Arthrobacter sp. ERGS1:01: one gene and its partner. Each later gene encodes a partner of the first gene's protein in a complex. Links are inferred from orthologs where the notes say so. Each region holds a gene or a part of one and is shown on either strand. Other genes may lie near its edges.

Region 1 (4,162 bases):
CGCCGGCGGCGTGGAATCCATGTCCCGCGTGCCCATCGGCTCCGACGGCGGTGCCTGGGCCATGGACCCGGCCACCAACTACGACAGCTACTTCGTGCCGCAGGGCATTGGCGCGGACCTCATCGCCACCACCGAAGGCTTCAGCCGCGCGGACGTGGACGCCTACGCCGTGCGCTCGCAGCAACTCGCCGCCCGCGCCTGGGCGGAGGGCCGCTTCGCCAACTCCGTGATCCCCGTCCGGGACCAAAACGGCCTGGTGGTGCTGGACCGCGACGAACACATGCGCCCCGGGTCCACGCCGGAATCGCTCGCCGCGCTCAAGCCGTCCTTCGCCGGCATGGGGGAGGCCGGCGGATTCGACGCCGTCGCCCTGCAAAAGTTCCACGGCACGGAGCGCATCAACCACGTCCACACGGCCGCGAACTCGTCGGGGATCGTCGACGGCGCGGCCCTGGTCTTGGTGGGCAGCGAGGAGATGGGCGGGCGGCTGGGCCTGGCGCCGCGCGCCCGGATCGTGGCCACGGCCACCTCCGGCGCCGACCCCACCATCATGCTCACCGGCCCCACCCCGGCCACCCATAAACTGCTCAAGCAGGCCGGCCTGGGGGTGGACGACATCGACCTGTTCGAGATCAACGAGGCGTTTGCCGCCGTCGTCCTGAAGTACCAAAAGGACCTGGGGATCCCGGAGGAAAAACTGAACGTGAACGGCGGCGCCATTGCCATGGGCCATCCGCTGGGCGCCACGGGGGCCATGATCCTGGGCGCCACGATCGATGAGTTGGAACGCCGCAACGCCCGCCGGGCCGTCGTGACCTTGTGCATTGGCGGCGGCATGGGCGTGGCCACGTTGATTGAGAGGTTTTGAGCATGAGGAACACCATCCGCTGGGAGCAGGACGCCGACGGCGTCGTCATCTTGACCATTGACGATCCCGAGCAGTCCGCCAACACCATGAACGAGGCCTACGCCGCGTCCATGCAGGCGGCCGTGGAACGGCTCACGGCCGAGAAGGACTCCATCGCCGGCGTCATCCTCACCTCCGCCAAGCGGACGTTCTTTGCCGGCGGCGACCTCAACGACCTCGTGGCCGCGGGACCGGCGGACGCCCAGAAGATCTTCGACCTGGGCACCGCCATCAAGACCCCGTTGCGTGCCTTGGAGACCCTGGGCCGGCCTGTTGTGGCCGCCATCAACGGTGCCGCGCTGGGCGGCGGGCTGGAAATCGCGTTGGCCACCCACCACAGGATCGCCGCCGACACCCGCGGCTCGGTCATTGGCCTGCCCGAGGTGACGTTGGGCCTGCTGCCCGGCGGCGGCGGCATCGTCCGAACGGTGCGCATGCTGGGGGTGGCCGACGCCCTGACGAAGGTGCTGCTGGAGGGCCGCCGGTACAAGCCCCGGGAGGCACTCGAGCTGGGGCTCGTGGACGAGGTGGTGGACACCGCGGAGCTGCTGCTTCCGGCCGCAAAGGCGTGGATCGCGGCCAACCCGGACGCCGTCCAGCGCTTCGATGTGCCCGGCTACAGGATCCCCGGCGGTACCCCGGCCACGCCCGCCTTTGCTGCCGTCCTGCCGTCGTTCCCGGCCAATCTGCGAAAGCAGCTCAAGGGCGCCAACTACCCGGCCCCGCGCGCCATCCTGGCGGCCGCCGTCGAAAGCACCCAGGTGGACATCGATACCGCCTTGTCGATGGAGTCCCGCTACTTCGTGGAGGTCGTGACGGGCCAGGTCTCCACCAACATGACCAAGGCGTTCTTCTTCGACCTGGCCCACATCAACGCCGGAGGCAGCCGCCCGGCCGGCTTCGAAAAGTTCACGGCCAAAAAGGTCGCCGTGCTGGGCGCCGGCATGATGGGGGCCGGCATCGCGTACGTGTGCGCCCGCGGCGGCATGGACGTGGTGCTCAAGGACGTGTCATTGGAGGCCGCCGAACACGGTCGGGCGTACTCGCGGACCCTGACCGAGAAGGCCGTGGCCCGCGGCAAGTCCAGCCAGGCGCAGGCCGACGAACTGCTGGCGCGGATCGTCCCCACGGCGACGGCCGCCGATGTGGCCGGCGCCGACCTGGTGATCGAGGCCGTCTTTGAAAACGTCGAGGTCAAGCAGCAGGCGTTCGCCGAGATCCAGGACCTCGTGGCGGACGGCGCCCTACTCGGCTCCAACACGTCCTCGCTGCCCATCACCCGGCTGGCCGAGGGTGTGAAGGACCAGCCAAACTTCATCGGCCTGCACTTCTTCTCCCCGGTCGACAAGATGCCGCTGCTGGAGATCATCGCGGGGAAGAACACCTCCGACGAAACCCTGGCCCGCGCCTTCGACATCGCCCAGCAAATCCGCAAGACGCCCATCGTGGTCAACGATTCCCGCGGATTCTTCACGAGCCGGGTCATCGGCACGTTCATGAACGAGGCCATCGCCATGCTCGGTGAGGGCATCCACCCTGCGTCCATCGAGCAGGCCGGCGCGCAGGCCGGTTACCCGGCGCCGCCGCTCCAACTTGCGGACGAGCTGAACCTGAGGCTCATGTCCAAGATCCAGAAGGAGACGAAGGCGGGCCTGGAGGCCGACGACGGCGTCCAGCAGTACCGCCACCACGCCGCCTACGACATCGTGGACACCATGATCGGGGACTTCGGGCGCCCGGGAAAACTGGCCGGCGCCGGTTTCTACAACTATGCCGACGGCCACCGCACTGGCTTGTGGGAGGGCCTTCTCGAGCGTTGGGGCGGCACGGCCGAGATCCCGTTCGAAGACATGAAGGAACGCATGCTCTTCGCCGAGTCCCTGGAAACCGTCAGGTGCCTGGACGAGGGCGTGCTGCGCAGCGTCGAAGACGCCAACATCGGCTCCATCCTCGGCATCGGCTTCCCCGGCTGGACCGGCGGCGTCCTGCAGTACATCAACGGCTACGACGGCGGCCTGCCCGGTTTCGTAGCCCGTTCGCTGGAGCTGGCGAGCCGGTACGGCGAGCACTTCCTACCGCCGGAATCCCTCGTGGCCAAGGCACGTGCCGGGGAAAGCTACTGATGGGCGCGCACGAGGACGGCACAGTGCCGCAAGCGTGGAAGGCGTTCACGGTTGAGGCGGCACCCACGCCGGGGGTCGCCGTCGTCCGGCTGACCGGGCCGGGGCGGGGCAACATGATGGGCCTGGACTTTTGGGCCGAACTACCGGCCGTGTTTGCCGCGCTCGACGCCGACGAGACCGTGCGCGCCGTGGTCCTCACGGGTGCCGGGGCGCAGTTCAGCGTAGGCCTGGACGTGGCGGAGGTATTGGGGCCGTGGCTGGGCAAACTGGGCCCCGGCGCCCCTGCCCAGGCCGCGCAACGGAGCGAGCTCCTGGGCCTGGTCCGCATGCTCCAGGACGCCGTGACGTCGGTGGCCCGGTGCCGCAAGCCCGTCATCGCGGCCGTGTCCGGCTGGTGCATTGGCGGCGGCGTGGACCTCATCAGCGCCGCGGACGTGCGCCTCGCCTCCGCCGACGCCAGGTTCAGCATCCGTGAGGCGCGGCTGGCCATCGTGGCCGACGTCGGCAGCCTCCAGCGGCTGCGCGGCATCATCGGCGAGGGGCAGCTGCGCGAATTGGCCCTGACCGGCAAGGACATCCCGGCGGCCCGGGCCGCGAAGATCGGCCTGGTCAACGATGTGTTGCCGGACCAGGAGGCGCTCATGGCGGCGGCCCTGGCCATGGCGGGGGAGATGGCGGCCAACTCGCCGCTGGCCGTGGCCGGCACCAAGGCCGTGCTCAACGAGGGCCGGGAGGAAGACATCGGCCGGGGCCTGCGGCATGTGGCGCTGTGGAACTCGGCGTTCCTGCACAGCGAGGACCTGCTCGAGGCCGTTGCCGCCCTGGGTGAAAGGCGCCCGGCCGTGTTCCACGGCAAGTAGGCGTCACACCCATGAACACGATCAGCTTCTGGAGGGCACCATGATCACCATTACCGGACACGAACAATTCCGTGCCTGGCAGGAGAAAACCATGCCGGCTGTGGAGGAGGTTCGCCCCGGCGTCTGGTCGATCCCTGTCCCGTTCCCCGGCAACCCCATGCGGTACACGCTTGCCTACCTGCTGGTGGGTGAAGGCGAAGCGGTGCTCGTTGACCCTGGCTGGGACAGCGACGAAGGCTGGGCCGCCCTTGTGGCGGGTTTGGCAACTGCCG
Region 2 (4,017 bases), 1.1 Mb from region 1 along the record:
CACCCCGTTTTGCTTCACCAGGTATTCCAGCTGGCCGTAAGCACGCAGGCGGTGTTCCGTGTGGGAAAGCCCCTCGATTTTGCGCAGCTCCGGCGCACCGGCGAGCGCGCGCGCCTGGATGCGGACCGCCGCCCATTTGCCAAGGAGGGCCTCGCCAAGCGCCGCTTGGTTCACAGTTGCGCCGTCGCCGTTGGTGGCTGGTGCTGCCGGGGTCAATACGTCAGTCATGAGATTCCTTCTACTTGCAGTGACAGGTTGGGGGAGGCGGCCGCGGTGACTTGGCGTCGCACGCCGTCAAAGAGCCAGGTGGAGATTTGTTCGGCCATGGCCAGGTGGTCGGGCTTGGCCGGCGACGGCGGGGTTTTCAACCACAGTTCGCCGGTGGTGCGGACCAGCCCGATGGCCGCGGTGGGCCAGTAGCCCAGCAGGGGGGATTCGGTGCCGCCCAGCAGGTCCCGCAGGGGGTCGGAGATCATGGCGGTCACGGCGTCGAAGAAGCCGCTGAGTTCACCGGTGGGCTGCGGGCTCGCGTCGCCTGGCGCGGTGACGAAGGTGTAGACGTTCGGGGAGGTCTCGGCCATTTGCAGGTAGGCCGTGACCATGTTGACAAGCCCCTCGCGCGGGGTCCGTGCGGTTTTTCCGGCCGCCAGGATGGTGTCCTGCATTTGGCCGATCACCACTTTGCCGACGGCTTGCTGCAGCCCGGCCTTGTCGCCAAAGTAGCGGTAGAACACGGATTTGGACGTGCCGGCGTTGGCCGCGATGTCCTCCATGGAGGCGTCGGCGCCCAGGTGGTGGATGGCCCGGCGGGTGGCCTTGATGAGCTCACGACGGCGTTGCTCCCGGTGGGTTTCCCAGCGTGCCGAACGCCCGTCGATCGTGGCGGTGGTGCCGCCGGGGCTGGTGGCGGGCGGGGGAGCGGGGTGCCCGGGTTGCGCTGTGTTCACGATACCCAGCGTATCAGGTACGCTGGGTATCAGTAATCCACGCCACATTGAAGGAGACCGCTCCATGAGTTCCCCCACGGCAGCAGCCAGTTATACGCCCACGGTCCGCAAGGCCGTCATCGTCGGTGGCAACCGCATCCCGTTTGCGCGGGCCGGCGGGGCATATGCGCACTCCTCCAACCAGGACATGCTCACCGCCGCCCTGGACGGGCTCGTGGCAAGGTTTGGCCTGCAGGATGAGGTCATCGGGGAGGTGGCCGCCGGAGCGGTCCTGAAGCACTCCCGGGATTTCAACCTCACCCGCGAGGCTGTCCTGGGATCGGCGTTGTCACCGACCACCCCCGCCTACGACCTCCAGCAGGCCTGCGCCACCGGCCTGGAGACGGTGATCGGGCTGAGCAACAAGATCAAGCTGGGCCAGATTGAATCCGGCATTGCCGGCGGTGTCGATTCCGCCTCCGACGCACCCATTGCCGTCAGTGAGGGGCTGCGGGCCATCCTGCTGGACCTCAACCGCGCCAAGACCCTGCTCGAGAAGGTCAAGGTGGCCGGCCGGATCCGCCCCAAGGACCTGTCCCCGGACGCCCCGTCAACCGGAGAGCCCCGCACGGGCCTTTCCATGGGTGAACACCAGGCCCTGACCACGGCACAGTGGAAGATCAGCCGCGAGGCGCAGGACGAGTTGTCGCTGGCCAGCCACAAGAGGTTGGCGGCCGCCTACGACCACCACTTCTTCGACGACCTCCTCACCCCGTACCGCGGCCTGAGCCGGGACTCCAACCTGCGCGCCGACACATCCCTGGAGAAGCTTGCCTCGCTCAAGCCGGTCTTTGGCCGCAACCTCGGCGACGCCGCCACCATGACCGCCGGCAACTCCACCCCGCTGACCGACGGCGCCTCCACCGCATTGCTGGCGTCGGAGGAATGGGCGCAGGCCCACGACCTCCCCCTGCTGGCCAACGTGGTGGACGGCGAAGCCGGGGCCGTTGACTTTGTGCACGGCAAGGACGGCCTGCTCATGGCACCGGCCTTTGCCGTGCCGCGCCTGCTGGCCCGCAACGGGCTGACCCTGGCGGACATTGACTACTTTGAAATCCACGAAGCCTTTGCCGGCACCGTGCTGAGCACCCTGGCGGCGTGGGAGGATCCGGACTTCGGCAGGGACCGCTTGGGCCTGGATGGCGCGTTCGGTACCGTGGACCGCAACAAGCTCAACGTCAACGGCTCGTCCCTGGCAGCCGGCCACCCGTTTGCCGCAACCGGCGGACGGATCGTGGCCACACTGGCCAAGATGCTCCACGAACGCGGATTGGTGGACGGCCGCCCGGCACGCGGGCTGATCTCCGTCTGCGCCGCCGGCGGTCAGGGTGTCGTGGCCCTGCTGGAATCGAGGTAGGAACCATGGCAGAGAAGAGGACCGGGGGCCGCGCTCCCGTGGACAAGTACACCGAATTCGTCAGCCGCGGCCTGGGCCGGGACCTTGCCAAGCGCCTGGGCCTGCCGCAACCGGCCATCCTGCGCCGCTACGCGCCGGGCGCACCGCTGGTGCAGGGTCCCATCCTGGTGGTGGGCCACGGCGACGGTGCCGACGCCGTCGCCAAGGTCCTGCTCGCATGGGGCCAGGACGTGCGCCGGCATGCCACCCCCAAGGAACGCCTGGGTGCCATAGTGCTGGCCCTCGACGAACTGGCGCATCCCGAGCAGTTGTCTGCACCCCTGCGCGAAGTGGGCGCGTCCCTGCGCGATTTGGCCCGCAACGGGCGAGTCTTGAGCATTTCCCGCGCTGCCACGGTTGACGACGCTCCCGCGGTGGCCGCGGCCCGCAACGGGGTCGACGGGATCATCCGGTCACTGGCCAAGGAACTCCGCGCCGGCGCCACGGCGAACGGCGTGCTCCTGGCCAACGGCGTTGCCGCGACATCCCCGGGTGCAACGGCCGCCCTGCGCTTCTTCCTCTCCGCCCGCTCCGCCTTTGTGGACGGCCAGTTCCTCACCGCATCACTGGAGGGCGCGGAACAGGAGACCGATTGGGACAGCCCGCTGGCCGGTCGGGTCGCCGTCGTCACGGGAGCAGCCCGCGGCATCGGTGCCGCCATTGCCCGCACCCTGGCCCGCGACGGCGCGAAGGTCATCGTGGTGGACGTCCCCGCCGCCGGGGACCACCTGGCCGCCGTCGCCAATGAAATTCACGGGACCGCGCTGCAACTGGACATCACGGCCACCGAGGCGGGCGCGCGCATCCTTGACCACGCCGCGCAGAGGTACGGCCGGCTCGACATCGTGGTGCACAACGCCGGCATTACGCGGGACAAACTGCTCGCCAACATGGATCCGGGGCGGTGGGATTCCGTCATTGCCGTCAACATTGCCGCCCAGCTGCGCATGAACCAGGCGTTCCTGGCCAGCAGCCACTTCACCGACCATCCGCGGATCATCAGCGTGGCGTCCACGAGCGGCATTGCCGGCAACCGCGGCCAGACCAACTACGCCGCGTCGAAGGCCGGCGTCATCGGCATGGTCCGCTCCACGGCGCCGCTGCTGGCCGAACGCGGCGGCACCGTCAACGCCGTCGCCCCCGGTTTCATCGAAACGGACATGACCGCAAAGATCCCGTTCGCGACCCGCGAGGTGGCGAGGCGGCTGAACAGCCTGCAACAGGGCGGGCTGCCCGGTGATGTGGCGGAGGCCATCGCGTTCTTTGCCTCGGAGGCCGCCGCGGGCGTCACCGCCAACGTGCTGCGCGTGTGCGGGCAAAACCTGGTGGGGCAATGAGCATGCCGGCGGACACTGAGCTGAGCGAGATGCCGTCGCTGTCAAAGTTGTATGTGAATGCGGCGGCCACGGCGGCCCGGCAGCGGCTGCTCCGGGCAACGCCGGTGGTGGCCCTGCCGGCCCGGGCCGTGGAGGTGCGCGGCGTGAGCGCGGACCTTGCCAAGTTGACGGCGTTCGCGCACCTGATGGGCAAGCCCGCCCGCGACGTGCTGCCCTCGGGCTACATCCACGCGCTGGCGTTCCCCGTGGCCATGTCCGTCATGGTGCAGGAGGATTTTCCGCTGCCCCTGCTGGGCAT

Evidence for each region. The genes of interacting proteins can lie anywhere in the genome.
Region 2: the proteins of AL755_RS16735 (region 1) and AL755_RS11670 are in contact, whole or in part, in a solved structure (PDB 8BNU), measured with the Escherichia coli proteins. The link is inferred for Arthrobacter sp. ERGS1:01 from one-to-one orthologs.

The regions. Positions count from the first base shown.
Region 1 is NZ_CP012479.1:2,826,411-2,830,572, reverse strand. What follows is about bases 469-3,450. They hold AL755_RS16735 (3-hydroxyacyl-CoA dehydrogenase NAD-binding domain-containing protein), read left to right. Parts: upstream 469-870; coding sequence 871-3,030; downstream 3,031-3,450. Other genes in these bases: AL755_RS16730 (crotonase/enoyl-CoA hydratase family protein), read left to right, coding at 3,030-3,450; AL755_RS16740 (acetyl-CoA C-acetyltransferase), read left to right, coding at 469-868. Outside these bases: more of AL755_RS16740, read left to right, coding at 1-468; more of AL755_RS16730, read left to right, coding at 3,451-3,890; AL755_RS16725 (MBL fold metallo-hydrolase), read left to right, coding at 3,931-4,162. UniProt on the Escherichia coli protein: Catalyzes the formation of a hydroxyacyl-CoA by addition of water on enoyl-CoA. Also exhibits 3-hydroxyacyl-CoA epimerase and 3-hydroxyacyl-CoA dehydrogenase activities.
Region 2 is NZ_CP012479.1:1,728,359-1,732,375, forward strand. The notes cover bases 341-3,177. They hold AL755_RS11670 (acetyl-CoA C-acetyltransferase), read left to right. Parts: upstream 341-1,011; coding sequence 1,012-2,343; downstream 2,344-3,177. Other genes in these bases: AL755_RS11665 (TetR/AcrR family transcriptional regulator), read right to left, coding at 341-947; AL755_RS11675 (3-oxoacyl-ACP reductase), read left to right, coding at 2,349-3,177. Outside these bases: AL755_RS11660 (acyl-CoA dehydrogenase family protein), read right to left, coding at 1-228; more of AL755_RS11665, read right to left, coding at 225-340; more of AL755_RS11675, read left to right, coding at 3,178-3,719; AL755_RS11680 (MaoC/PaaZ C-terminal domain-containing protein), read left to right, coding at 3,716-4,017.